2 regions of the Streptomyces sp. WMMC500 genome follow, and region 2 is predicted to be linked to the other one. Evidence: riboswitches for the same ligand, from Rfam matches in the RefSeq annotation. Region 2 holds a riboswitch; the other holds the start of a gene.
What was found. Region 2 has a riboswitch for S-adenosylmethionine ahead of O7599_RS30540 (aminotransferase class V-fold PLP-dependent enzyme). Riboswitches for the same ligand answer to the same signal wherever they lie in the genome.
Positions count from the first base shown of each region.

Region 1: linked by a shared signal. The riboswitch ahead of thrC (threonine synthase) and the one ahead of O7599_RS30540 (aminotransferase class V-fold PLP-dependent enzyme) in region 2 are both predicted to bind S-adenosylmethionine.

Region 1 is NZ_CP114905.1:3,893,672-3,907,987, forward strand. Features, by position in the region: gene O7599_RS16550 (NACHT domain-containing protein) at 1-388, opposite strand, end outside; gene O7599_RS16555 (Cmx/CmrA family chloramphenicol efflux MFS transporter) at 445-1,689, opposite strand; gene O7599_RS16560 (DUF4031 domain-containing protein) at 1,799-2,098, opposite strand; gene O7599_RS16565 (hypothetical protein) at 2,095-2,472, opposite strand; gene O7599_RS16570 (MurR/RpiR family transcriptional regulator) at 2,609-3,547, shown strand; gene murQ (N-acetylmuramic acid 6-phosphate etherase) at 3,947-4,882, shown strand; gene groL (chaperonin GroEL) at 5,184-6,806, opposite strand; gene O7599_RS16585 (cold-shock protein) at 7,133-7,336, opposite strand; gene O7599_RS16590 (MoaD/ThiS family protein) at 7,733-8,011, opposite strand; gene thrC (threonine synthase) at 8,008-9,312, opposite strand; SAM riboswitch class I at 9,330-9,469, opposite strand; gene O7599_RS16600 (glucosyl-3-phosphoglycerate synthase) at 9,651-10,625, shown strand; gene O7599_RS16605 (trehalose-6-phosphate synthase) at 11,188-12,615, shown strand; gene O7599_RS16610 (CGNR zinc finger domain-containing protein) at 12,664-13,197, opposite strand; gene O7599_RS16615 (alpha/beta hydrolase) at 13,300-14,160, shown strand; gene otsB (trehalose-phosphatase) at 14,266-14,316, opposite strand, start outside.
Region 2 is NZ_CP114905.1:7,080,330-7,094,645, forward strand. Features, by position in the region: gene O7599_RS30485 (aminotransferase class V-fold PLP-dependent enzyme) at 1-348, opposite strand, end outside; gene coxB (cytochrome c oxidase subunit II) at 584-1,582, shown strand; gene ctaD (cytochrome c oxidase subunit I) at 1,579-3,330, shown strand; gene O7599_RS30500 (cytochrome c oxidase subunit 4) at 3,327-3,725, shown strand; gene O7599_RS30505 (Ig-like domain-containing protein) at 3,840-5,093, shown strand; gene O7599_RS30510 (hypothetical protein) at 5,197-5,610, opposite strand; gene O7599_RS30515 (heme-copper oxidase subunit III) at 5,757-6,380, shown strand; gene O7599_RS30520 (c-type cytochrome) at 6,446-7,258, shown strand; gene O7599_RS30525 (Rieske 2Fe-2S domain-containing protein) at 7,255-8,331, shown strand; gene O7599_RS30530 (ubiquinol-cytochrome c reductase cytochrome b subunit) at 8,328-9,962, shown strand; gene trpD (anthranilate phosphoribosyltransferase) at 10,090-11,157, shown strand; SAM riboswitch class IV at 11,273-11,390, shown strand; gene O7599_RS30540 (aminotransferase class V-fold PLP-dependent enzyme) at 11,573-12,955, shown strand; gene O7599_RS30545 (glycerate kinase) at 13,016-14,206, opposite strand; gene O7599_RS30550 (SLC13 family permease) at 14,286-14,316, opposite strand, start outside.

The DNA of each region.
Region 1 (14,316 bases), 3.2 Mb from region 2:
CGAGGCCGACGGGCGGGGGTACGGACGCGGTGATGCGGCGGACCAGCTCGGCTGGCCGGGCGTCGGCGACGAGGAGGGCGTCGTCGGAGAGGTCCGCGCGGGCGAACGTGTCGGCGACGGCGTCGATGACGGCCTGCCGGCCGCCGGGCTCCAGGCGCTCGAAGGCGTGGGTCAGATAGGGGTCCAGGCGGTCGTAGACCGCGTTGGTGATCTGCTCGAACTGCTGCCGGACCTCGCGCTGGAGGCGCACGCCCGGGACCCGTACCCGGATCAGCTCCGCCATCGGCAACTGCCGTTCCTGCGCGCGCTGCCTGCCGCCCAGCCACAGCTTCGCCGCGGCGTTCGCGACGATCGTCCCGAGCCGTAATGCCGCCGTCTCCGCGAGCATGCGCACCCCTCCCTGCCCCTGCACAGCAGACAACCACACGGGGGTGACAGCCGTGCCTATCCCGTCGCCTTCACGGCGCTTTCCGCCACGGGCTCGCCGCACGCCACCAGCCTGGTGCGGCGCGCCGCCGAGCGGCCGGCGACCGCCGTCATCGCCACCGCGCCCACCGCCAGCACGGCGCCGGTCCACGCCGTGGCGGCGTAGCCGAGGCCCGCGCTGATGGCGAGGCCGTCCAGCCACGGGCCCACGGTGTTGCCGATGTTGAACGAGGACGTGGCGGTCGCGCCGGCGAGGCCCTGTGCGGCGCCGGCGACGTCGAAGATGCGGGCGTTGAGGGCGGGCGCGGTGGTGAAGGCCGTGGCGCCGAGGAGGACGGACAGGGTGACGATCGCCACCGGGTACGCGGCGAGCAGCGCGCACGCCACCAGCACGGCGGCGGTCGCGGACAGGCCGACGTACATGGTGCCGAACCGGTGGCGGTCGGCCATCCGCCCGCCGACGAGCGTGCCGAGGAACGCCCCGGCGCCGAAGAGCGCGAGCACGGTCGGCACCCAGCCGTCGCCGAGGCCGGCCACGTCGGTGAGGAGGGGCGCGAGGTAGGAGAAGAAGGAGAACGTTGCGCCCGCGAAGAGCGCGATCGTGGCCATGGCGAGCCACACCTGACCGTCGCGGTAGATGCGCAACTCCTCGCGCAGCCGCGGCGGCTCGGCGTCCGCCGCAGGGCCGCCGCCCGGTACGAGCGCCACCACCCCGACGAGGGCGACGGCGGTCATCAGCGTCACGGCCCAGAACGCGGACCGCCAGCCGAAGTGCTGCCCGAGCAGCGCGCCGCCGGGCACCCCGGCGACGTTCGCGACGCTCAGCCCGCCGACCATGACCGCCATCGCCCGCGCGCGGGCGCCGGTCGGAACGGTTGCGATGGCGACGGCGGCGCCGACGGCCCAGAACCCGGCGCAGGCGAGGGCGCTGACGACGCGGGTGGCGAAGAGGACGCCGTAGGAGGTGGCGACGGCCCCCACGATGTGGCCGGCGCCGAAGACGACGAGCAGCCCGACGAGGGTGGTGCGGCGGGGGAGGCGGAGGGTGGCGGCGGCGAGGGTCGGCGCGCCGACGACCATGCCGACGGCGAACGCGGAGATGAGGAGCCCCGCGCGGGGGATGGAGACGTCGAGGTCGTCGGCTATCTCGGGGAGGAGGCCGGAGAGCATGAACTCCGAGGTCCCGAGGGCGAAGACGGCGACGCCGAGGACGTACACGGCGACGGGGAGGCGGGCTCCGGCCCGGGGAGCGGTCGGGGACATGACGAGGGAAACACCAAGGCGAGAGGGGAACATTCCTGCGACCGCCCACGGTACGGGGAGAAGCCGCAGGTCGAAAGGGCTCCCCGTGACAGCGGGGGCGCCTCGCCGCTCAGCTCGGACCCGTCTGCCTCGGCTGCCTCGTTTGCCGCGCCTGCCTCCCCCGCCGGCGCAGACCCCCGTCCACCAGCCGGCGCACCAGTTCCTTGGACCCCACCTCCACCGCCCCCCGCCGCACCGCGTCGGCGTAGCGCGTCGACGGAAGGTCGTAGTGGTCGCCGTCGAACGCCCTCCGCGGCACCCCCATCGACGCCGCGAAGGCGTGCAGCTCCTCGTACGACTCGTCGCTCACGAGGTGCGACCACATCCGCCCGTGCCCCGGCCAGGTCGGCGGGTCCACGTAGATCGTCACCCGGCGCCCCCCGGACCCAGGCCGCCCACCCGGGCCACCACCGCGCCCGTCGTGCCGCACACCCACCGCGGGTCCGGGCCCAACTCCGGCTCGACGTCCAGCGCGTGCGGGCCCGCGGAGTCGACGTCCCGACAGACGGGGCACAGCGGCCACCTGCCGTACTTCTCCAGGAGGGCGTCCTGGACGTCCTGGGCCACCAGGCCGTCGAGGTACGCCACACCCTCCGGCCACTGCTCCACCCACCAGCGGCGGTGTGCCACGGCGTCCTCGACGAAGGTGACGACGTCCGGTTCCGCCACGTCGCCGGCGGTGAGGTCGGCGAGGATCAGCGCCCGGGCGCGGTGCAGCGCCACCTCCAGGTCCTGGTGCTCCATACACCCATTCTCCCGCAGTCGGCCCGGTCGGCCCTGACGCACGGGCCGGCCGCCGCTGTGACCACCGCGCCGGGGTTTTCCACAGGGCTGCCGCGGGGGGTTGACTCGCCCTCCGCCGCGAAAATATCTTTCGTGTGTGAGCTACAGCGTGAAGGAAACTTTCACTCCGGACACCCCGACCGGACCCGCGCCGCCCGCGCCGGCCGCCCTTGCGGCCAAGGTGCGCACGGTCGCGCCGTCCATGACGCGCTCCATGCAGCGCGTCGCCGAGGCCGTCGCCGGTGACCCGGCGGGCTGCGCCGCGCTCACGGTCACCGGCCTCGCGGAGCGCACCGGCACGTCGGAGGCCACCGTCGTGCGGACGGCGCGGCTGCTCGGCTATCCCGGGTATCGCGACCTCCGGCTGGCCCTCGCCGCCGCCGCGGCCCAGCAGGAGGCCGGGCGGGCGCCGTCGGTCACCGCGGACATAGCGGTGGACGATTCGATGGCCGACGTCATCGCCAAGCTGGCGCGGGACGAGCAGCAGGCGCTGGCGGACACCGCGGCCGGGCTCGACCCCGTGCAGTTGGAGGCGGCGATCGCCGCCATGGCCACCGCCCGGCGCATCGATGTCTACGGCATCGGGGCCTCCAACCTCGTGGGCCAGGACCTGGTCCAGAAGCTGCTGCGGATCGGCGTCGTGGCGCACGCCTCGCCCGACCCGCACCTGGCCGTGACCAACGCCGTCCAACTGCGCGCGGGCGACGTGGCCATCGCGATCACGCACTCGGGCCGCACGGTCGACGTCATAGAGCCCCTGCGCGTCGCGTTCGACCACGGGGCGACGACGGTGGCGATCACCGGCCGCCCGGACGGCCCCGTCGCGTCCTACGCGGATCACATACTCACCACGTCCACGGGGCGCGAGAGCGAGCTGCGGCCGGCGGCCATGTCCAGCAGGACGGGCCAACTGCTGGTCGTGGACTGCCTGTTCATAGGCGTGGCCCAGCGGACGTACGAGCGTGCCGCCCCGGCGCTCGCCGCCTCGTACGAGGCGCTGGCGCACCGGCACAGCCCGCTCCGCCCGCGGCCCTGACCCCGCCCGGCGACGCCTGACGACGACCGATGCACCGGCGACCCGCCCTTCGCCCGGGCGCGGCTCCCGCCCACGGCACCGGACGCCCTCCGGGGCCCGGGCGGGACGGATGTATCAGATATGTCGGGTGCGGCCCGGTGACGTCCCCGCGGGCGTCCGGGGGCCGGCACCCGACCGCACCGCCCGCACCCCCCGCACTCTCCGCACCGCCCGCACCCCCCGCACCGCCGTACGACGCCGGCGCCGCCCGGCGGCCGGGCGCGTTCCGCGCGCCGGACGCCCGCGACGGCACTCCGACCGCCGGCGACCGCACCACGCAAGCCGCCGTGACCGACCCACCTCCGCGGGCGCGCACCGCCCACCGCGCGCCTCGCACCGCATGGAAAGAGCCGCCCCGACATGCCCTCTCCCCCAGCCGAAATCCGCCGGGAGCTGGAAAACCTGACCACCGAGGCGTTCCGTCCTGAGCTGGCCGAGATCGACCGTCTCTCCAGCCTGGAGATCGCCAGAATCATGAACGAGGAGGACAGCGGGGTACCGGGCGCGGTCGCCACGCAACTGCCGCAGATCGCCGCCGCCATCGACGCCACCGCCGAGCGCATGGCCCGCGGCGGCCGGCTGTTCTACCTGGGCGCCGGCACCGCGGGCCGGCTGGGGGTGCTGGACGCCAGCGAGTGCCCCCCGACGTTCAACACCGACCCGTCGCAGGTCGTCGGCATGATCGCCGGCGGGGACGTGGCGCTCCGCACCTCCACGGAGGGCGCCGAGGACAGCAAGGAGCTGGCCGCGGCGGACCTGGAGGCGGCGGGCCTGGGGCCCGACGACACCGTCGTCGGCATCTCCGCCTCCGGCCGCACGCCGTACGCCGTCGGCGGCGTGACGTTCGCGCGCTCCCGGGGGGCGCTGACCATCGGGCTGTCCTGCAACGCCGGTTCGCCGCTGGGCGCGGCGGCGCAGCACGGCATCGAGGTCGTCGTGGGCCCCGAGCTGATCGCGGGCTCGACGCGGCTGAAGGCGGGCACGGCGCAGAAGCTCGTGCTCAACATGCTGTCGACGATCACGATGATCCGGCTGGGCAAGACGTACGGGAACCTGATGGTCGACGTGCGCGCCTCCAACGAGAAGCTGCAGGCCCGTTCGCGGCGCATCGTCGCGCTGGCGACGGGCGCGGGCGACGAGGAGGTGGAGGCGGCCCTCGCCGAGACCCGCGGCGAGGTGAAGAACGCGATCCTCACCATCCTCGGCGGCGTGGACGGCGGCACGGCGGCACGCCTCCTCGACGCCTCCCACGGCCACCTGCGCGTCGCCCTGAAGGCCGCGACCGACGTGAGCTGACCGCGGAGCGCCGGAAGGCGCCCGTGGGCGCCGGGGGCCGAGCGCGGGACGCCCGCCGCCCGTTCCCGGGTACGGCTCCCGGGCGCGGTTCCCGCGCCGCGGGTCCCGGGTGCGGCTCCCGGCCGGGGCTTCCGGTGCGGCCGTCGGTCCGTGCCCCGGCATCCGCCCCCTCCCCCGCCCGCCGCACCGCGGCGCAACGCGCCCGAGGGCGGCACCCCCTGCGGGGTACCGCCCTCGGTTCGTCAGTCGGTCCGGCGCCCGTCCGCAGCCGCGGCGGACGTCCGGAACCGGCGATCCCGGATCAGAAGTCCATGTCGCCGCCGGGCATACCGCCCCCGGCCGCGGCCTTCTCCTTCTCCGGCTTGTCGGCGACGACGGCCTCGGTGGTGAGGAACAGGCCCGCGATCGACGCCGCGTTCTGCAGCGCGGAGCGGGTCACCTTGGCCGGGTCGAGGATGCCCTCGGCGATCATGTCCACGTACTCGCCGCTGGCGGCGTTGAGCCCGTGACCGGCGGTCAGGTTGCGCACCTTCTCCACCACGACGCCGCCTTCCAGGCCGGCGTTGACCGCGATCTGCTTCAGCGGGGCCTCCAGGGCCAGCTTCACCGCGGCGGCGCCGGTGGCCTCGTCGCCCTGCAGCTCCAGCTTCTCGAAGACGTGACCGGCCTGCAGCAGGGCCACGCCACCGCCGGCGACGATGCCCTCCTCGACGGCCGCCTTCGCGTTGCGCACGGCGTCCTCGATGCGGTGCTTGCGCTCCTTCAGCTCGACCTCGGTCGCGGCGCCGGCCTTGATGACGGCCACGCCGCCGGCCAGCTTCGCGAGCCGCTCCTGCAGCTTCTCGCGGTCGTAGTCGGAGTCGCTGTTGTCGATCTCGGCGCGGATCTGGTTGACCCGGCCCTGGACCTGCTCGCTGTCGCCGGCACCGTCGACGATGGTGGTCTCGTCCTTGGTGATGACGACCTTGCGGGCGCGGCCCAGCAGGTCGAGGCTGGCGCTCTCCAGCTTGAGGCCGACCTCCTCGGAGATGACCTGGCCGCCGGTGAGGATGGCGATGTCGCCGAGCATGGCCTTGCGGCGGTCACCGAAGCCCGGGGCCTTGACGGCGACGGACTTGAAGGTGCCGCGGATCTTGTTCACCACGAGGGTGGACAGGGCCTCGCCCTCGACGTCCTCGGCGATGATCAGCAGCGGCTTGCCGGACTGCATGACCTTCTCCAGGAGCGGCAGCAGGTCCTTGACCGCGCTGATCTTGGAGTTGGCGATGAGGATGTACGGGTCCTCGAGCTCCGCCTCCATGCGCTCCATGTCGGTGGCGAAGTAGGCGGAGATGTAGCCCTTGTCGAAGCGCATGCCCTCGGTGAGCTCCAGCTCGAGACCGAAGGTCTGCGACTCCTCGACGGTGATGACGCCTTCCTTGCCGACCTTGTCCATGGCCTCGGCGATCAGCTCGCCGATCTGGACGTCGCCGGCGGAGATGGAGGCGGTGGAGGCGATCTGCTCCTTGGTCTCCACGTCCTTGGCCTGCTCCAGCAGGGCGGCGGAGACGGCCTCGGTGGCCTTCTCGATGCCGCGCTTCAGCGCCATCGGGTTGGCGCCGGCGGCCACGTTGCGCAGGCCCTCCTTGACCAGGGCCTGGGCCAGGACGGTCGCGGTCGTCGTGCCGTCACCGGCGACGTCGTCCGTCTTCTTCGCGACCTCCTTGACCAGCTCGGCGCCGATCTTCTCGTACGGGTCCTCGAGCTCGATCTCCTTGGCGATGGAGACACCGTCGTTCGTGATCGTGGGGGCGCCCCACTTCTTCTCGAGGACGACGTTCCGGCCCTTGGGGCCGAGGGTGACGCGGACGGCGTCGGCGAGCTGGTTCATGCCGCGCTCAAGGCCGCGCCGCGCCTCCTCGTCGAACGCGATGGTCTTGGCCATTGTGTTGAGTCCTCCCGGACAGGGGGGTCGTCTGTGTCCGGACCGCGCTGGCGCCCGCGACGGACGGTCCGCGACCCGCGTGGTTCCCTCCCACCCGGCGTACGGACCTCACCGAACCGGTCCCGTGCTGTCACTCTCACTGGGAGAGTGCTAACGCCAATGATTAGCACTCGCCCCCTGCGAGTGCAAGCGGGTGGGGGCTTCTCATGCGCAGAGCGGAACCGGATCGGGGCACCCCGCCCGCCGGGGAGCAGGCGGACAGCAGAGGGCCCGCACCCCGGGGGGTGCGGGCCCGTCGCGAGTCGTCCGTGGTCGATGCCCGGCGCTCAGCCGCTGACGCGGACCATGTCTGCCTGCGGCCCCTTCTGGCCCTGCGAGATCTCGAACTCGACCCGCTGGCCTTCCTCGAGGGTGCGGTATCCGTCCATCTGAATCGCGCTGTAGTGGACGAAGACATCCGCACCACCGTCGACCGCGATGAAGCCGTACCCCTTCTCCGCGTTGAACCACTTGACGGTGCCCTGAGCCATTCCAAACTCCCCTATTGCTGGCCCTTACACAGGACCGCACTCCGCGGACCCGGGTCAGACCTCACCCCCGGATACACGCCGGGGCGTGCGCCGGAACGCGTCGACCGCGGCTGAATGTATCCGCACAGATGCCCAGTGCAACAGGTCAATCGGACGAGAATTCTGCGGACACTCGATCGGTATTTTTCCGATCAACCTCCGCCATTCCCTGACAACTCGGGCAGGGCATAACTCACCATCACGACAATTAACTCTCCGCATTTACCCGGAACTTGTCGCGTTCTCATATGCGTGGACCATGGGCCACGAGGGGGGAACGCCCCAACCCTATCGCGTGCACGGACATGCGAACGGCCCCACTCCGGATCAGTGGGGCCGGGCACACGGCGGCGGGGTTCAGCAGCCCCCGGCGACCGCCGGAATGATCGAGACTCCCGCCCCCTCCGGAGTGGGAGTCTGCAGGCCATCGGCGAAGCGGACATCGTCGTCGTTCACGTAGACGTTCACGAAGCGGCGCAGCTTGCCTTGATCGTCCAGGACCCGGCCGGCGATTCCGCGGTGGTTCTTCTCCAGGTCTTCGATCACCTCGGCGAGGGTCGCGCCCTCGGCGCTCACCTCGGCTTCACCGTCGGTGTACGTACGCAGGATGGTCGGAATTCGGACGTTCACGCTCATGATGCGAGGCCGGCCTCTCGGAAGGAGTCGAGTGTGGGACGAATGATCGCGCTCGGCCCCGAGGTGGGGGCGACCGCGTCGAGGGTCTTCAGACCGTCGCCGGTGTTGATCGCGACGGTGGTCTCGGCCGGGTCGATCCGGCCGTCCGCGACGAGCTTCGCCAGCACGCCGAAGGTCACGCCGCCCGCCGTCTCCGCGAAGACGCCCTCGGTGCGGGCCAGCAGCTTGATCGCGTCGACGACCTCGGCGTCCGTGACGTCCTCCACCGCCCCGCCGGTGCGGCGCGCGATGTCCAGCACGTACGGCCCGTCGGCGGGGTTGCCGATCGCGAGGGACTTGGCGATGGTGTCCGGCCGGACCGGGCGCACCACGTCGTGGCCGTCCTTGAAGGCCCGCGAGACCGGGGAGCAGCCGGCCGCCTGGGCGCCGAAGATCTTGTACGGGCGCTCCTCGACGAGCCCCGTCGCGATCAGCTCCTTCAGCGCCTTGTCGATCTTCGTGAGCTGGGAGCCGGACGCCACCGGGATGACGATGTTGTCCGGCAGCCGCCAGCCGAGCTGCTCGCAGATCTCGTAGGCGAGGGTCTTGGAGCCCTCCGCGTAGTACGGGCGCAGGTTGACGTTCGTGAAGCCCCAGCCCTCGCCGGCCGGGTCGCCGATCAGCTCGGAGCAGAAGCGGTTCACGTCGTCGTACGTGCCCTCGATGCCGACGACGTCGCCGCCGTAGACCGCGGCCATGACGACCTTCGCGTGCTCCAGGTCGTACGGGATGAACACGCACGAGCGCAGCCCCGCCCGCGCGGCGGCGGCGCCGACCGCGCCGGCCAGGTTGCCGGTCGAGGAGCAGGACAGCGTGGTGAAGCCGAAGGCGCGGGCGGCCTCCACGGCGATGGCGACGACGCGGTCCTTGAAGGAGTGCGTGGGGTTGCCGGAGTCGTCCTTGACGTGCAGCGCGCCGGTCACGCCCAGCTCGGCGGCCAGCCGGTCGGCGCGGTGCAGCCGGGTGAAGCCGGGGTTCAGGTTGGGCTTCGACGCCACGTCCGCGGGGACCGGCAGCAGCGGTGCGTAGCGCCAGATGCTCCGCGGCCCCGCCTCGATGCGGGTACGCAGCCGGGCGGCGGCCTCGGCGTCGCCGCCGGGAAGGTCGTACGCCGCCTCCAGCGGCCCGAAACAGGACAGGCACGCGAACACCGGACCCAGCGGCACCCGCTCCCCGCACTCCCGGCAGGACAGCGCGACGGCGGGACCCAGGTCGGGAGCGCCGTCGACGGCGCCGGGGGTGGGAGCTGTCTCTACAGCCATACTGGCGAGGCCCTCTCTCCTCATCTTCCCCGCGACGCGTCTCGCCGCAGGACGGAATTGGCACCATCACCGTCCGGGGCCTCGCAGCGTCGCGAGTGCCGGACGGAGGGTTGCCGGGGCTTCAACGGGCCGTTCCCTCTGCCCCTCTGGATGAGCTCTGTATGGCGCAGGACCGGCGGGGCCGTCCGGCGCGTTTGTCCGACGCGCGGACCCCGACATACGGACGTCACGCACGTTGTTCAAGACTGTAACCGACGACCAGGACAGTGGTGAGTGCCGTCCGATACGCGAGACGGCTCTCACACCTCACAGGACCACCGGCAAGGGGAGGCCCGCAGGTGCTCGAAGACGTGGAGCAGTGGCTGAGAACGCGGTCCTGGTCCGCGGCGGACCGGCCGCTCGGGCGGCTGCTGGCGGCCAAGCGCGCGCTGGGGGCGCGGGGGACGGTGAGCGTGGTCCTGCCCGCGCTCGACGAGGAGGCCACGGTCGGGGCGATCGTCGCGGCGATCCGGGCGGAGCTGATGGCGGGTGCCGCCGACGGCGGGGCACTGGTCGACGAGCTGGTGGTGATGGACTCCGGCTCCACGGACCGTACGGCGGAGGTCGCCGCCGCGGCCGGCGCGCGGGTGGTGCACCGCGACGAGGTGCTGCCGCGGGTGCCCGCGGCACCCGGCAAGGGCGAGGTGCTGTGGCGGTCGCTGCTGGCGACCCGCGGCGAGATCGTGTGCTTCGTGGACGCGGATCTCCGGGACTTCGACACGGCGTTCGTCAGCGGGATCGTCGGTCCGCTGCTGACGGAGCCGGACGTGGACTTCGTGAAGGCCGTGTACGACAGGCCGCTCGGCGGCGCGCCGGCCGCCGCCGCCCAGGGCGGGCGGGTGACGGAGCTGGTGGCCCGGCCGCTGCTGAACCTCCACTGGCCGCTGCTGGCCGGTTTCGTCCAGCCGCTGGGCGGGGAGTACGCGGCGCGGCGCTCGCTGCTGGAACGGCTGCCGTTCCCGGTCGGGTACGGGGTGGAGCTGGGCCTGCTCGTCGACGCGCTGCACACGGTGGGGCTGGGCGGTCTCGCCCAGGTCGACGTCGGCGTCCGCCGCCACCGCCACCAGGACGACCGGGCGCTGGGCCGGATGGCGGCGGCGATCTACCGCACGGCGCAGGTGCGGCTGGCGCGCGGGCACCTGGTGCGGCCGCGGCTGACGCAGTTCGAGCGGGGGGCGGACGGGGCGTTCGAGGGGCGGACGTACGGGGTGGACACGGTGGAGCGGCCGCCGATGGGGGAGATCCGGGAGTACGTGGAACGCCCCGCGGCGTAGCCCTCGCCGGGCGGGCCATACCGGGGTGGGGGGTGCGGGGGCGGGGGGTCCGCGCGGCGCCGGGGTGGTGGCGTCTCCCCGTACCCGCCCCTCCCCGAACCTCAGGGCTCCGCCCCGAGCCCCCGCGGGGGCTCCGCCCCCAGACCCCCGGGGGCTGCGCCCGAACCCCGGGGCCGCGCCCCCGGTCCCGCTCGGAACTCCCCCGACCTTTCGGGGCTGCGCCCCGAACCCGCGGGGGCTTCGCCCCCACACCCCCGAGGGCTTCGCCCCGGACACTCGGGGCTGCGCCCCGTCCCCCGCTCGGTTCCGACGCGAACCCGCTCAGGCTCCTCCCCGAACCCTCACGGGCTCCGCCCCCAACCCCGTCGGCGCGCCTCCCCCAGGCCCTACAGGGCTCTGCCCCCTCCCCCTCCGGTTCCGGCCACGAACCCCCGCGGGCCTTCGTCCCGAACTCCCGCTCAGGGCCCCGGCCCACCGTCCGCCTCCGCAAGCCCCCGTACCGGTCTCGGCCACACCGGCGTACCTGCGTTTCGGGAGCCTCTGCCGTGGCTAGGCTCGGCGCATGGTCGAGTCCCCCGGTGCCCCCCTGCTCGTCGCGTCCAACCGCGGGCCCGTCTCGTACGCCGTCGGCGACGGCGGTGACCTCACCGCCAAGCGCGGCGGCGGCGGGCTCGTGTCCGGGCTCAGTGCCGTCGGGTCCGACGCCGGGGCGCTGTGGGTGTGTGCCGCGCTGGGCGACGGGGACCGGGAGGCCGTGCGGCGCGGGGTGGGCGAGCCCGGGGTGCGGATGCTCGGCATCGACCCCGACGTCTTCCACGACGCGTACAACGGCGTCGCGAACTCCGTCCTGTGGTTCGTGCACCACATGCTCTACGACATCCCCGTCGCCCCGGTCTTCGACGCCGCGTTCCGCCGGCAGTGGGACGCGTACGCGACGTACAACCGCGCCTTCGCCGACGCCCTCGCCGACGGCGCCGCCGACGGCGCCGCGGTGTTCGTGCAGGACTACCACCTCTGCCTCGTGCCCGGCATGCTCCGCGAGCGCCGCCCCGACCTGCGGATCTCGCACTTCACGCACACACCCTGGGCACCACCGGAGTACTTCCGGCTCCTGCCCGACGACATCGCCGCCGCGCTGCTGCGCGGGCTGCTCGGCGCCGACCGGATCGGCTTCCACACCGACCGCTGGGCCGAGGCGTTCGTCTCCTGCTGCCGCGACGTGCTCGGCGACGAGGCGGAGGTCGCCCGGGCCGGGGAGGACGCGGGCGGGAAGGGGACCACCCGGGTCGACGTGCACGCCCTCGGCGCCGACGCCGAGTTCCTGCGCGAGCGGTCCCGGCGGCCGGACGTGGAGGAGCGGATGGCGGCCCTGCGCGAGCAGATCGGCGGCGTGGACCGCAAGGTCCTCGTGCGCGTGGACCGCACCGAGTTGTCGAAGAACATCGTCCGCGGGCTGCTCGCGTACCGGCGGCTGCTTGAGGCGCGGCCGGAGTGGCGCGGGCGGGTGGTGAAGCTGGCGTTCGCGTACCCGTCGCGGCAGGACCTGCCGGTGTACCGGGACTACACCGCCGAGGTGCGCCGCCTCGCCGCGGAGATCAACGAGGAGTACGGGACGGCCGGGTGGCAGCCCGTCGTGCTGCACGTCGAGGACGACTTCGCCCGCTCGCTCGCCGCGTACCGGCTGGCGGACGTGGCGCTGGTCAACCCGCTGCGGGACGGGATGAACCTGGTCGCGAAGGAGATCCCGGTGGTCTCGGACGACGGCTGCGCGCTGGTGCTGTCGCGGGAGGCGGGCGCGTACGCGGAACTCGGCGGGGACGCGCTCGTGGTGCACCCGTACGACGTGGAGGCCACGGCGGAGGCGCTGCTCGCGGCGCTGTCGATGCCGCGCGACGAACGCGCCCGCCGGACGGAGCGGCTGGCGGCGGCGGCCACGGCGCTGCCGCCGCAGGCGTGGTTCCTGGCGCAGGTGGACGCCCTGCGGGGGTAGCCCGCGGTACGCGGCGGTAGCCCGCGCCCGCGGTACGGGGCGCGCGTCTCAGCGCGGGCGGTGGCGCTCCTGGAAGCGGGCCGCCTTGGCACGGTTGCCGCAGCCCTCCATCGAGCACCAGCGGCGGCGGCCGTTCTTGCTGACGTCGTAGAACCACAGCACGCACTCGGGGTTCGCGCAGCGGCGGACGCGGTCCGGCTGCTCCTCGTACAGCCGGACCAGATCGGCTGCGGCACACCACGCGGGCAGCCACGCGGGGTCGTCCACGACGACTTCCGACGTGGCCCGGCCGGCGCGCAGGAGCGGGCGGCGGGCGCCGTGGGCCAGGATCTCGTCGAGCGGCTGCTCGTCCCCGTCGAGGGCGGCGCGCAGGGCGGCGCGGGCGGCGGTCAGCGGCTCGCGCAGGGCTGCGTGATCGGGAGCGTCGGGGGCGCCGGCCGCGGCGTCGGACAGGCCGTGCTCGCCGAGCCAGTGGCCTAGGGCGCCGGGCTCGTAGAGGAAGTCGACGGGGCCGCCCTGGTCGATCCACCAGGTGTTCACCAGGTCCAGGGCCAGCGGTTCGCCAGTCAGCGGTCGTGCCATACGCACCAGTGTAACCGTTCAAGTCGGTTTGACAGGTTCCCGGGGGCGGGTTAGGGTTTTTTTCGTAACCGTTCAAGTGCCTTTTGATGGTTGGAGTTCGCCGTGCCCGTACGCCACCGCACCGCCCGCATCGACGGCCTCGACGTCTTCTACCGGGAGGCCGGCGACCCGGCCGCGCCGACGCTCGTGCTGCTGCACGGCTTCCCGACCTCGTCCGTGGGCTTCGCGCCACTGATGGCGGAGCTGGCCGGCGAGTTCCACCTGGTCGCCCCCGACTACCCCGGCTTCGGACGCAGCTCCGCGCCGCCGGCGGACGAGTGGGCGTACACCTTCGACCACCTCGCCGACGTCGTCGACAAGCTGCTGGACCAGCTCGGCCTCTCGCGTTACGCGATCTACGTCCACGACTACGGCTCCCCCGTCGGCTTCCGCCTCGCCCTGCGCCACCCCGAGCGCATCACCGGCATCGTCAGTCAGAACGGCAACGCCTACGAGGAGGGGTTCACCCCCTTCTGGAACCCGCTGCGTGCGTACTGGGACGAGCCCACGCCGGCCCACCGCGAGGCGCTCCGCTCCGCCCTCACCCCGGACGCCACGCACTGGCAGTACACCCACGGCGTCCCGGACACCTCGCTGGTCGACCCGGCGCTGGAGGTGCACGACCAGGCCCTGCTGGACCGGCCGGGCAACCAGGAGATCCAGCTCGACCTCTTCCTCGACTACGGCACGAACCCCGGCCGTTACCCCGACTGGCAGGAGTACCTGCGCGAACACCAGCCGCCGGTGCTCGCCGCCTGGGGGCGGCACGACGAGATCTTCGGGGTGGAGGGGGCGCGGGCCTTCGCCCGGGACGCCAAGGACGCGCAGGTGCAGTTGCTGGACGCCGGGCACTTCCCGCTGACCACACGGTTCGCGCAGAGCGCGGGGCTGATACGGGACTTCCTGCGCCGGCTCTCCGACTGAGGCACCTCCGACCGGGGCAATCGGACTGGGGCAGTCCGGCTGGGGCTCCGCGTGGGGGGCGGCCGGGTCGGTGGCCCGACGGTCCCGCGGCGCCCGCGGCCGGGGCTACGCGCCGAGGGCCTCCGCCAGGGCCGTCAGGAGGTCCACCACGCCCTG
Region 2 (14,316 bases):
CCCCTCCGCCACCGCTGCTGCCCCGTGGGCCTCCGCCGCATGCAGGACCGCGGAGTGCTCCACCGCCGAGACCACCAGGTGCCGGCCGGTACGGCGCCGGCCCGCCAGCGCCCCCGCCATCCCGTCGTGCACGGCGCGCGTACCCGAGGACGTGAACACCAGCTCGTCCGGGCGGCAGCCGACGAGTTCCGCGGTGGTCTCGCGCGCGGCGTCCAGCAGCCGCCGCGCCCGGCGGCCCTCCCGGTACAGCCGGGCCGGGTCGGCCCAGCCCTCGTCGAGCGCGGCGAGCAGGGCCTGCCGGGCGATCGGGTGAAGGGGCGCGGACGACGCGGCGTCGAAGTACGGCACCCGACCACGCTAACCCCTGGTCCGCGCCGCGGACCGCGACGCCGGGACCCCGACGCGGAACCGGCGGGACCGACTTGACGCCCTCGCCACCCCATCGAGGTGCCCCCGGCGCGCCAGGGCACCCTCCCCGAGCGACCCCAAATGGCGTCCAGTAGGGTTTGGTCCGCGTAAACATCCAAACCTGCTGCCCGCGCGCCCGAAGGGACCGTGGGCGAGACTCTCGGGAAGGCGCTACGTGAGTCACAACGGCTCCGACCTCCCCCGCGGCCAGAAGGCAGCCGCGGGAGGTACCCGCTCGCCGCGGCGCACGATGCGGCGAAGGCTGCCGCAGGCGCTGGCCGCGGGCCTGGTCCTGGTCACCCTCTCCGGTTGCACCTACAAGGACTTCCCCCGCCTGGGCATGCCCTCGCCGGCCACCGAGGAGGCGCCGCGGATCCTCTCCCTGTGGCAGGGCTCCTGGGCGGCCGCCCTTGCCGTCGGGGTCATCGTCTGGGGCCTGATCCTCTGGAGCGTCCTCTTCCACCGCCGCTCCAGGACCAAGATCGAGGTCCCGGCCCAGGTCCGGTACAACCTGCCCATCGAGGCGCTGTACACGGTCGTCCCGCTGATCGTCGTGGCGGTGTTCTTCTACTTCACCGCGCGCGACGAGAGCAAGCTGCTGGAGACGTCGGACAAGCCGGACCACGTGGTCAACGTGGTCGGGTACCAGTGGAGCTGGGGCTTCAACTACCTGGAGGACGTGGACGGCGACGCCGCCACGCCGGCGAAGCGGCCCAAGGAACTGGCCGCCATCCCCGACCGGGACTACGAGGCCGTGCCGAAGGGCGCCGAGGGCGTGTACGACTACGGCGTGCCCGCCAGCGAGAACGAGGACACCGGCAACCCGGGTCCCACGCTGGTCCTCCCCAAGGGCGAGACCGTCCAGTTCGTGCTGACCTCCCGGGACGTCATCCACTCCTTCTGGGTGGTGCCGTTCCTGATGAAGCAGGACGTCATCCCCGGCCACACGAACGTCTTCGAGGTGACCCCCAACAAGGAGGGCACCTTCATGGGCAAGTGCGCCGAGCTGTGCGGCGCGGACCACTCCCGGATGCTCTTCAACGTGAAGGTGGTCTCCCCGGAGGAGTACCGGCAGCATCTGCAGGAGCTGGCCGCGAAGGGCCAGACCGGGTCGATCCCGGCGGGCATCCCCCAGACCGACGCCGCTAGGAATGCGGAGACCAACGAGCAATGAGCATCCTCAACGAACCCCAGGGTGCGGCGACCGCGGGCGCGGGTGAAGACGCGTACGAGAACGAGGTGCCGGCGCGTCGCCGCCAGCCCGGCAACGTCGTGGTCAAGTGGCTGACGACCACGGACCACAAGACGATCGGCACGCTGTACCTGGCGACCTCGTTCTTCTTCTTCATCTTCGGCGGCGTCCTGGCCCTGTTCATGCGGGCCGAGCTGGCCCGGCCGGGCACGCAGGTGATGAGCAACGAGCAGTTCAACCAGGCGTTCACGATGCACGGCACGATCATGCTGCTGATGTTCGCGACGCCGCTGTTCGCGGGCTTCGCCAACTGGATCATGCCGCTGCAGATCGGCGCGCCGGACGTGGCGTTCCCGCGGCTGAACATGTTCGCGTACTGGCTGTACCTCTTCGGGTCGCTCATCGCCGTCGCCGGCTTCATCACCCCGCAGGGCGCGGCGGACTTCGGCTGGTTCGCGTACACGCCGCTCTCCGACGCGGTGCGCTCGCCGGGCGTCGGCGCCGACATGTGGATCATGGGCCTGGCGCTCTCCGGCTTCGGCACCATCCTCGGCTCGGTCAACTTCATCACGACCATCATCTGCATGCGGGCGCCGGGCCTGACGATGTTCCGGATGCCGATCTTCACCTGGAACGTGCTGCTCACCGGTGTGCTGGTGCTGCTCGCCTTCCCGGTGCTGGCCGCCGCGCTGCTGGCGCTGGAGGCGGACCGCAAGTTCGGGGCGCACATCTTCGACCCGGCCAACGGCGGTGCGCTGCTCTGGCAGCACCTCTTCTGGTTCTTCGGCCATCCAGAGGTGTACATCATCGCGCTGCCGTTCTTCGGCATCATCTCCGAGGTCATCCCGGTCTTCAGCCGCAAGCCGATGTTCGGCTACATCGGCCTGGTGGCCGCCACGATCTCCATCGCCGGCCTGTCCGTGACCGTGTGGGCGCACCACATGTACGTGACCGGAGGCGTGCTCCTACCGTTCTTCGCCTTCATGACCATGCTGATCGCGGTGCCAACGGGAGTGAAGTTCTTCAACTGGATCGGCACCATGTGGAAGGGATCACTGAGTTTCGAGACACCGATGCTCTGGTCCATCGGCTTCCTGGTGACGTTCACCTTCGGCGGTCTGACCGGCGTCATCCTGGCCTCGCCACCGCTGGACTTCCACGTCTCCGACTCGTACTTCGTGGTGGCCCACTTCCACTACGTGGTCTTCGGCACCGTCGTCTTCGCGATGTTCGCCGGCTTCCACTTCTGGTGGCCCAAGTTCACCGGGAAGATGCTGGACGAGACGCTCGGGAAGATCACCTTCTGGACGCTCTTCATCGGCTTCCACGGCACGTTCCTGGTGCAGCACTGGCTCGGCGCGGAGGGCATGCCCCGGCGGTACGCGGACTACCTCGCGGCCGACGGCTTCACCGCCCTGAACACCTTCTCGACGATCAGCTCGTTCCTGCTCGGCATGTCGATGCTGCCGTTCTTCTACAACGTGTGGAAGACGGCCAAGTACGGCAAGAAGATCGAGGTCGACGACCCGTGGGGCTACGGCCGCTCCCTGGAGTGGGCCACGTCCTGCCCGCCGCCGCGGCACAACTTCACCTCGCTGCCGCGCATCCGGTCCGAATCGCCGGCCTTCGACCTGCACCATCCCGAAATCGCGGCGGCCCAGGTCGGCCACGGCCACGGCGCCGGTGACAAGACGCTCGTCGGCGGCGGCAGCGAAGGGGAAGCGAAGTGAAGATCCAGGGCCACATGTTCGGCTGGCTCGCCGCCTTCATCCTGATCGCGGCGATCGTCTACGGGTACTGGTCGAACGAGCCGGTCGGCACCACCGGGCTCTTCCTGGCCTTCGGCCTGACCGCGATGATCGGGTACTACCTGGTCTTCACGGCCCGCCGGGTCGACACCGGGGCGCAGGACAACAAGGAGGCCGAGGTCGCCGACGACGCCGGCGAGCTGGGCTTCTTCAGCCCGCACAGTTGGCAGCCGCTGTCGCTGGCGATCGGCGGCGCGCTCGCCTTCCTCGGCATCGTTCTCAACTGGTGGCTGCTGTACTTCTCCATCCCCGTGATCCTCGTCGGCATCTACGGCTGGGTCTTCGAGTACTACCGCGGGGCGGACCAGAACCAGTAGCGCACTACAGCACAGCTCCGCCGACGGGGCCGCGGCACGCCGAAAGGGTGTCGCGGCCCCCTCGTACGGCGCACACACCGCGCGCCGCACGGAGTATCTGCCTAGCGTGTGATCATGAGCCAAACGCCCCATCGCCGCACGGCAGTCAGTTGTTCCCTGCTGTTGGTCGCCCTCGCCCCGGGCCTCGCCGCCTGCGGCGCCGGCGGACACCCGCTGGCCCGCGAGCCGGGAGAGCCCGCCGGCCGGATCACCCTGGCCGGCCTGGCCGGTGACACCGAGCTGGCCGACCCGGCCGACGACCTGGAGGTCACCGCCCAGGGCCAGGCGCGCATCACGGACGTCACAGCCGTCGACGAGCGCGGCCGGTACGTACGCGGCCGCCTGTCCACCGACGGCCACACCTGGCGCAGCACCGTGCCCCTGGCCGCGCGGTCCCGCTACAGCGTCGAGGTGAGCACCGAGAACGACGACGGCACGCCCGGCCGCAAGCGGCTGACGTACCGGACGTCGAAGGCCAGGACCAAGAAGCCGATGAAGGTCGAGCTGGGCCCCGACCGGGGCACCTACGGCGTCGGCCAGCCGCTCACCGTGGAGCTCGGCCGGGCCGTGAAGACCCAGGCGGAGCGCGCCGTCGTCGAGCGCGGGCTGAAGGTCACCTCGACCCCGGTGGTCGAGGGCGCCTGGTACTGGGTGGACGACAAGGAACTGCACTACCGCCCCAGGGAGTACTGGCCCGCGGGCGCCCGCGTCCGGCTGGAGAGCAGGCTGGAGGGCGTGAAGGTACGCGAGGGCGTCTACGGGAGCGCCACCAGACCCCTGGAGCTGAAGATCGGCGACCGCATCGAGGCGGTCACCGACGCCGGCTCGTACCAGATGACCGTCTACCGCAACGGTAAGCAGATCAAGATGATCCCGGTCACGACGGGCAAGGCCGGCTTCGAGACCCGCAACGGCAAGAAGGTGGTGCTGGAGAAGCAGTCGCTCGTCCGGATGACGGGCGCCAGCATCGGCGTCGGCGGCACCGGCGAGGACTACGACCTCCAGGTCTCCTACGCGACCCGGGTCACCTGGAGCGGCGAGTACGTGCACGCCGCGCCCTGGTCCGTCGGCTCGCAGGGCGCCGCCAACGTCAGCCACGGCTGCACCGGGATGAGCACCGAGGACGCCGCCTGGTTCTTCAAGACCGTACGGCCCGGCGACATCGTGGAGGTCGTCAACAGCTTCGGCGAGGACATGGCCCCGTTCGGGAACGGCTTCGGGGACTGGAACCTCTCCTGGCCCAAGTGGCAGGAGGGCAGCGCCCTGACCCCCGGCGTCCGCGACGGAGGCGGCCCGGGCGACGCGAACCGCCTCCGGCCCGCGGTCTGAGACGCCCGGCCCGGCCCGGGACCCTCAGGCCGGCCGGGGGAGCGGCGCCCCGAAGGCGCCGCCGGCGCTCAGGAGCCGCCCGCGCTCAGACGCCGCCCCGCGCTCACGCCTCAACCGCCAGCCGGGTGCGCAGCACGCCCGCCAGGGCGTCGGCGAGCGCCGCCGGGTCGACCGGGTGCGCCACGGTGGCCTCGGCGCGGCTCCAGGTCGCCAGCCAGGCGTCCTGCGGGCGGCCGATGAGCAGCAGGACGGGCGGGCACCGGAAGATCTCGTCCTTGATCTGCCTGCACACGCCCATGCCGCCGGCGGGCACCGCCTCGCCGTCGAGCACGCAGGCGTCGATGCCGCCCCGCTCCAGCTCCGTCATGACCGCGGGGAGCGTGGCGCACTCGACGTAGGCCACCGGCGGCAGGTCTGCCGCGGGCCGGCGGCCGGCGGCGAGCCGGACCTGCTCGCGCGTGTTCGCGTCGTCGCTGTAGACCAGCACGTTGACCGGTCCTGCGGCCGTCGACTCCATGGTTCCTCCGGTGGTTCTCGGGCACCGCTCTCACCGCGGATGCTACTCCGCCGGGGGTGCGGCGGTGCAGTCCAGGGCCCCTCTGCCGGGCCCTGACACTCCGAACGGGACCCCCCGGAGTGAGGCGGAGTTAAGGGACCGACATAATGTCGGACGTGGCGACAGCAACAGCAGCAGTAGAGACCGGGCACGCGCACCCGTCGGTCAACAGGCCGAACCTCACCAGCGTCGGAACCATCATCTGGCTGAGTTCCGAGCTGATGTTCTTCGCGGCCCTCTTCGCGATGTACTTCACCCTGCGGTCGGTGATGGGTGCGGACTACTGGAAGGCACAGGCCGAGACCCTGAACCTTCCGTTCGCGCTCGGCAACACCACGATCCTGGTGCTCTCCTCGCTCACCTGCCAGCTCGGCGTGTTCGCGGCCGAGCGCGGTGACGTGAAGAAGCTGCGCATGTGGTTCACGGTGACCTTCGTCATGGGCGCGGTCTTCGTCGGCGGGCAGGTCACCGAGTACGTGGAGCTGGTGGAGCACGAGGGCATCTCGCTCTCCTCCGGCCCGTACGGCTCGGCGTTCTACCTGACCACCGGCTTCCACGGACTGCACGTGACGGGCGGACTGATCGCCTTCCTGCTGATTCTGGGGCGCACCTACGCGGCCAGACGGTTCACCCACCAGCAGGCGACCGCCGCGATCGTGGTGTCCTACTACTGGCACTTCGTCGACGTGGTCTGGATCGGCCTCTTCGCCACCATCTACTTGATCAAGTAAAACCGGCCGGGGAGCCGGCACCGAGAAGCACACCGACGCTGAAGATCCTGATACCGGGGTAATCCGTGAAAAAGCTCTCCGCACGACGGCGCCATCCGCTGGCGGCGCTCGTCGTCCTACTCATCGCGCTGGCGGCCACCGGGGGGCTGTACGCCACATTCGCGCCCACGGGCAAGGCGCAGGCCGAAGACACCAGTGCACAGTCCCTCGCCATCGAAGAGGGGCAGAAGATCTTCCGGGTCGGCTGCGCGAGCTGCCACGGCACCGGCGGGCAGGGCTCCAGCGACGGCCCCAGCCTCGTGGGCGTCGGCGCGGCGGCCGTGGACTTCCAGGTCTCCACGGGCCGGATGCCCCTGCAGCAGCAGGGCGCCCAGGCGCCGAAGAAGCCGAACACCTACACCCAGAAGGAGATCGACCAGCTCGCCGCGTACGTCGCCTCCCTGGGCCCCGGCCCGGCGATCCCCGAGGAGAGCCAGTACGACCCGGCGGGCGGCGACGTCGCCCGCGGCGGTGACCTGTTCCGTACCAACTGTGCGCAGTGCCACAACTTCACCGGCAAGGGCGGCGCCCTGACGGACGGCAAGTACGCACCGAACATCGACGGCGTCGATCCGAAGCACATGTACGAAGCGATGGTGACCGGCCCGCAGAACATGCCCTCCTTCCCGGACAGGCTGCTGACGCCCAAGGACAAGCAGGCCATCATCGCCTACCTCGACACGGTCGGGGGCGACGAGGCCGAGTCGCCCGGCGGGTTCAGCCTCGGCGGCCTCGGCCCGGTGAGCGAGGGTCTGTTCGCCTGGGTCTTCGGGCTCGGGGCCCTCGTCGTCCTGACGATCTGGATCACCGCCCGGAGTGCAAAGGCCAGGAAGTCATGAGTAGCCAGGCTGGACCTGAGAACGAGAACAACGGCGAGAAGCACCTGCCGACCGTCCGGGAGGGCGAGGAGAGCGGGGGCGTCGCGGTCGAGGAGCGCGACCCGTTCGCCAACCCCGGCCTGCCGCCGCACGAGCCGCGCAAGCAGGACATCGACGAGCGGGCCGCCAAGCGGTCCGAGCGCACCGTGTCGCTGCTGTTCACGGTGTCGATGCTCGCGACCGTCGCCTTCATCGCGGCGTTCGTCGCCATCGACGTCGACGAGATCGTCTACATCTTCCCGCTCGGCCACATCAGCGCGCTGAACTTCGCCCTCGGTGTCACCCTGGGCCTCGCGCTGTTCTGCATCGGCGCCGGCGCCATCCACTGGTCGCGCACGCTGATGTCGGACGTGGAGGTCATCCAGGAGCGGCACCCGATCGAGGCCAGCCCGGAGACCGAGGCCATCAGCAAGGGCGACTGGCGGCAGGGCACCGAGGAATCGGCGATCGGCAGCCGTAAGATCATCCGGCGCACCATGCTCGGCGCGCTCACGCTCGTCCCGCTCACCGGCATCGTGCTGCTGCGCGACCTCGGCCCGCTGCCCGGCACCAAGCTGCGCAACACCCTGTGGGACAAGGGCAAGCTGCTCATCAACATGAACACCGACGAGCCGCTGCGCCCGGAGGACATCACCGTCGGTTCGCTCTCCTTCGCCAAGCCCGAAGGGCTGGAGGAAGGCGCCCACAACTTCAACAACGAGATCGCCAAGGCGGCACTGATGCTCGTCCGGATCCACCCGGGCGACATCAAGGACCCGAAGTCGGCCGACTGGGGCCACGACGGCATCCTGGCCTACTCCAAGATCTGTACGCACGTCGGCTGCCCCGTCAGCCTGTACGAGCAGCAGACGCACCACGTGCTCTGCCCGTGTCACCAGTCGACGTTCGACCTGTCGGACGGCGCGCGCGTACTCTTCGGTCCGGCGGGGCACGCCCTGCCGCAACTGAGGATCTCGGTCAACGATGAGGGTCACCTGTACGCGCTCGGCGACTTCGACGAGCCGGTCGGCCCGAGCTTCTGGGAGCGCGGATGAGCACCACCATGACAGACACACGCCGCAAACCGCCGAGCAGAGGCGAGAGGTTCGCCGACTGGACGGACGGCCGACTGGGGCTGCACGCCGCCGGCCGGAAGAACCTCCGCAAGATCTTCCCGGACCACTGGTCCTTCCTGCTCGGCGAAATCGCCATGTACACGTTCCTGATCGTGCTGCTGACCGGCGTGTACCTGACGCTGTTCTTCAAGCCGAGCATGGCGGAGATGACGTACCACGGCTCGTACGCGCCGATGAACGGCGTGACGATGACCGAGGCGTACGCCTCCACGCTGGACATCAGCTTCGACGTCCGCGGCGGTCTGCTCGTCCGGCAGATCCACCACTGGTCCGCGCTGATCTTCATCGCCGCGATGGCGACGCACATGATGCGCGTCTTCTTCACCGGCGCGTTCCGCAAGCCGCGCGAGGTCAACTGGCTCTTCGGCTTCACGCTGCTGGTCCTCGGCTGCGTCGCCGGCTTTACCGGCTACTCGCTGCCCGACGACCTGCTCTCCGGCACCGGCGTCCGCTTCATGGAGGGCGCGACGCTCGCCACCCCGGTGATCGGCACCTACCTGGCGTTCTTCCTCTGGGGCGGTGAGTTCCCCGGGTCGGACATCATTCCGAGATTCTTCGCGGTGCACGTGCTCCTGGTGCCGGGAATCATGCTGGGGCTCTTCCTGATCCACCTGATCCTGATCTTCTACCACAAGCACACCCAGTACGCGGGCTCCGGCAAGACCGAGGACAACGTCGTCGGCATGCCGTTCATGCCCGTCTACGTGGCGAAGGCGGGCGGGTTCTTCTTCCTCGTCTTCGGCGTGGTCACGGTGATCGCGGGACTGTTCACCATCAACCCGGTCTGGGATCTCGGACCCTATCGGCCGGACATGGTCTCCACCGGAGCCCAACCGGACTTCTACATGGGCTGGACCGAGGGGCTGATCCGGTTCATGCCCGGGTGGGAATGGGTCATCCCGGGCGGATACACGATCAACTTCGGGGTGTTCATCCCGCTGATCATCGTGGGCATCATCCCGACGGTGATGGTCGCCTATCCGTTCTTCGAGGCCTGGATCACCGGCGACCGCCGCGAGCACCACATCCTGGACCGCCCGCGCAACGTGCCCACCCGCACCGGCTTCGGCGTGGCCTGGCTGACCTGGGTGTTCGTGCTGCTGGTGGCCGGTGGCAACGACCTGTGGGCGACGCACTTCCACCTCTCGATCGAGGCGATCACCTGGTTCGTGCGGATCGCGTTCTTCGTCGCCCCGGTGGTGGCCTTCTGGGTCACCCGGCGCATCTGCATCGGGCTGCAGCGGCGGGACCGCGAGAAGGTCCTGCACGGCCGGGAGACGGGCATCATCAAGCGGATGCCGCACGGCGAGTTCATCGAGGTGCACGAGCCGCTGTCGCAGGAGGAACTGCACAAGCTCACCGCGCACGACCAGTACGCGCCGCTGGAGCTCGGCCCGACGGTCGACGACAACGGGGTCGTGCGCAAGCTGAGCCCGGGGGAGAAGCTGCGGGCCAGGCTGTCGAAGGGCTACTTCGGCGAGGCCGGCCAGATCCCGAAGCCGACCCGCCACGAGTACGAGGAGATCACCAGCGGCCACGGGCACCACTAGGGCCCGACCGCCGCAGGGCGAGCGACGCCGGGGCCCCCGTCCAGCAGTCGGACGGGGGCCCTTCGGCGTACCCTGCGCTCGATAGGCTGACGCCCGACGACGGAGACGACCCACGGGACGGTGTGCCATGAGCGTGCAGACGGCAGCAGGAGGCGACAGCACGGCGGCGCGTTCCTGGCCGGACGTCATCAGCGCGCTGATCGCCGGGCAGGACCTGGGCGCCGAGGACACCGCCTGGGCCATGGACCAGATCATGTCGGGCACCGCCAGCAACGCGCAGATCGCCGGTTTCGCCGTCGCCCTGCGAGCCAAGGGCGAGACGGTCGCGGAGATCTCCGGGCTGGTGCGGACGATGTACGAGCACGCCAACACCATCGCCGTCCCCGGCCCGACGGTGGACGTCGTGGGCACCGGCGGCGACCGCGCCCGTACGGTCAACATCTCCACCATGTCCGCGATCGTCGTCGCCGGGACCGGCGCGAAGGTCGTCAAGCACGGCAACAGGGCCGCGTCCTCCGCCTCCGGCGCCTCCGACGTGCTGGAGAAGCTGGGGGTCAACCTCGACCTCACGCCGGAGCGGGTCGCCGAGGTCGCGGAGGAGGCGGGCATCACGTTCTGCTTCGCGGTGAAGTTCCACCCCGCGATGCGGCACGTCGCGCAGACCCGCAAGGAGCTGGGCGTCAGCACCCCGTTCAACTTCCTCGGCCCGCTCACCAACCCGGCCCGGGTCGGGGCGCAGGCCACCGGCGTCGCGGACGCCCGGATGGCGCCGATCATGGCCGGCGTGCTGGCCGAGCGCGGCACCTCGGCGCTCGTCTTCCGCGGCGACGACGGGCTGGACGAGCTGACGACGACCGCCACCTCCCAGGTGTGGACGGTGCGCGAGGGCACGGTGCGGCAGGAGAGCTTCGACCCGCGGGACGTGGGCATCGACCGCGTGCCGGTGGAGGCGCTGCGGGGCGCGGACGCCTCGTACAACGCCGATGTCGCGCGCCGGCTGCTGGCCGGCGAGACCGGCCCGGTGCGCGACGCGGTGCTGCTGAACGCGGCGGCGGCGCTCACGGCCCTGGACACCGGCACGGACGGCCCGCTGCCGGACCGGATCGCGGCGGGGATCGTACGGGCCGCGGAGTCAATCGACTCGGGCGCGGCGCAGCGGGTGCTGGAGCGCTGGGTCGCGGCCAGCAACGGCTGAGACGGGCCGGGGGCTTGCGGCTACGCGCCGCTCCCCCGGGCGATATCCGGAGAGTTGCGGACAGTCCGGGCAACCGGGTTGCGCCGCGGCTCTCCGGTGCGCATACTCCTGACCAGGTCACGAGCGACAGCGATCAAGGCCCCGGCCCGCTGTCCGGCAACCCTCCGTCCGTGGCGGGGTGCCCCGGGTGATGACCGGGCCGCAGGCAGCGAGGTCTGCGGCAAGCGCGGACCCCTCGCGATTCCAGGGGTCCTGGTCGGCCGAGGGAGTACCGCCGTGAGCAACCGAATGCGCTAGGGGCCGCTGCCCCGCCGCCGCTGCGCGCGTCCTTCCGCCAGAGCGTCGCGCGCGTCCTCCGTCCGGGCCGTACGGGCCCGTCACCCCGCATCCTCACGTCTGCTCACGGGAGTTCCGCATGTCCGCGCCCACGCTCACCCCCGCCTGGCTGCCCGTCCTCGGCCGCGACGTCCGCGCGCCGCTCGTCACCGGCGGCGACGCCGAGTACGCCGCCCTGGACTACGCCGCCAGCGCCCCGGCGCTGCAGCGCGTCTGGGACGACGTCGCCGCCTACGCGCCCTACTACGGCAGCGTGCACCGCGGCGCCGGCTACCTCTCGCAGTTGTCCACGGAACTCTTCGAGTCCAGCCGGGCCACGGTCGCCGGATTCCTCGGCTGCCGCCCCGACGACCAGGTCGTCTTCACCCGCTCCACCACCGACTCGCTCAACCTGCTGGCGACCGCGCTGCCGCCGGGTACCGAGGTCTACGTGTTCGAGACCGAGCACCACGCCGCCCTGCTGCCCTGGCAGCACGCCGGGTCCGCGGCCGGCCGCGTCACCGTGCTCGGCGCGCCCGGCAGCCCCGAGCAGGCCGTGGCGTCGCTGGACTCGGCGCTCGCCGCGCGGGTCGGCGACGGCCCGGCGCTGGTGTGCGTCACCGGCGCCTCGAACGTCACCGGCGAGCTGTGGCCCGTACGGGAGCTGACCGCGGCGGCGCACCGGCACGGGGCGCGGCTGGTCCTGGACGCGGCGCAGTTGGCGCCGCACCACCCGGTGGACGTGGCGGACCTGGGCGTGGACTGGGTGGCCTTCTCCGGGCACAAGCTGTACGCGCCCTTCGGCGCCGGGGTCCTCGCCGGCCGGGCGGACTGGCTCCGGGCGGCGCCGCCCTACCTCGCCGGCGGGGGCGCGAGCCGGCGGGTACTGCGGGCCGAGGACGGGGGAGTGGACGTCGAGTGGCACACGACGGCCGCGCGGCACGAGGCGGGGTCGCCGAACGTCATCGGCGCGTACGCCATCGCGTCGGCCTGCAAGGCGCTGACGGAGGCCGGGTTCGACGCGCTGGTGGCGCGGGAGCAGGCGCTGGTGGCGCGGGTGCTCGCGGGGCTCGCGGCGCTGCCGGGGGTGCGGGTGCTGTCGCTGTTCGGCGCGGACGCGGCGCGGGTGGGGGTGATCTCGTTCGTGGCCGACGGCTGGAGCAGCTCGCATCTGGCGGCGGCGCTGTCGGCGGAGCACGGGATCGGGGTGCGGGACGGGCTGTTCTGTGCGCACCCGCTGGTGCGGGCGCTGCTCGGCGGGGCGGGCGAGTCGGCCGAGTGCGGGAGCGGGGAGGCGGACGGGGAGCGGCCGCTGAACGCGGTGCGGGTGAGCTTCGGCGCGGGGACGCCGGACGCGCACGTGGACCGGTTCCTGGCGGCGCTGGGGTCGCTGGTGCGCGAGGGGGCGCGGTGGTCGTACCGCACGGTGGACGGCCGCTGCGTACCCGCCTCCGGCGAGGACCGGACTGCTACCGCGGCCTGACCCGGCGGGCAGCCGCGGGGGCAGGCCGCTCGCGACCGCCGGTCGAGCGCCCCTCCGTCGTCAGGCGGGCGGCCGGCTCGCCGACTCGGGCGCCGGCCGCACGGCCATTGCGCCGATCAGCACCATGCGCAGCGTCCGTTCGGCCGCGTCGGCCAGGAACTCCCGGGCGCGCAGCAGCGCCTCGGGCAGCGCCATCGGGCCCGGGATGATCGTGCCGTAGGCGTCGACGCCCGTGCCGTGGACCTCGTGCGCGCCCTCGCCGATCGTGCCGGCGAGCGCCAGGACCGGGCGGCCGTGGAGCTTGGCGCGGCGCGCCACCTCCGCGGGCACCTTGCCGCGCGGCGTCTGGTGGTCGAGGGCGCCCTCCGCGGTGATGACGAGGTCGGCGGCGGCCAGCCGGGCGTCGAGGTCGAGGTGGCCGAGGAGCACCTCGAAGCGGGGCAGGAGGCGGGCGCCGACGGCCGCGAGGCCCGCGCCGAGCCCGCCGGAGGCGCCGGTGCCGGCGCCGCGGCGCAGGTCGGTGCCGGGGGCCGGGAGGTCGCGGGTGAGGACGTCCGCCCAGCGGTCGAGGGCGGCGGACAGCTCCTCGACCTGCTCGGGCGAGGCCCCCTTCTGCGGCCCGAAGACGCGGGCGACGCCGCGGGGGCCGCACAGCACGTTGTACGGGTTGCAGGCCACCAGCAGCTCCGTCTCGGCGAGCCGCGGGTCGAGGCCCGCGGTGTCGATGCGCGCGAGGCGGGCGAGCGCGGCGCCGCCGGGGGCGAGGTCGCGGCCCTCGGCGTCGAGGAGGCGGGCGCCCAGGGCCGTCAGGGCGCCGGCGCCGCCGTCGGAGGTGCCGGAGTCGCCGCAGCCGACGATGATGCGCCGTACGCCGAGGTCGAGCGCGGCGCGGATCAGCTCGCCGACCCCGTACGTCGTGGTGCCCCCCGGGTCGCGCCGGGGGCGGGGCACGAGGGCGAGGCCCGCGACGGCCGCCATCTCCACCACCGCGGTGGTGCCGTCGCCGAGGAGCCCGAAGTGGGTCTCCAGCCGGTCGCCGAGCGGGCCGGTGGCGGTGCGCGGGACGAGCCGCCCGCGGGTCGCGGCGGCCAGCGCCTGCGCGGTGCCCTCGCCGCCGTCGACCAGCGGGATCAGGTCGACGGCGGCGTCGGGCAGCACCCGGCCGACGCCTTCGGCGATGGCCTCGGCGGCGGCCTCGGCGGACAGGGACTCCTTGAAGCCGCTGGGGGCGACGACGACGCGGTCGAGCATGAGGGTCTCCCGAGGATCGGAGGGTTCTGTGGGGGGTCGGCGGTGAGCGGGCGGCGGTCGGCGGGCAGAGGGCCGGCGGTCAGCGGTGCACGACCGGCACGCCGAACAGC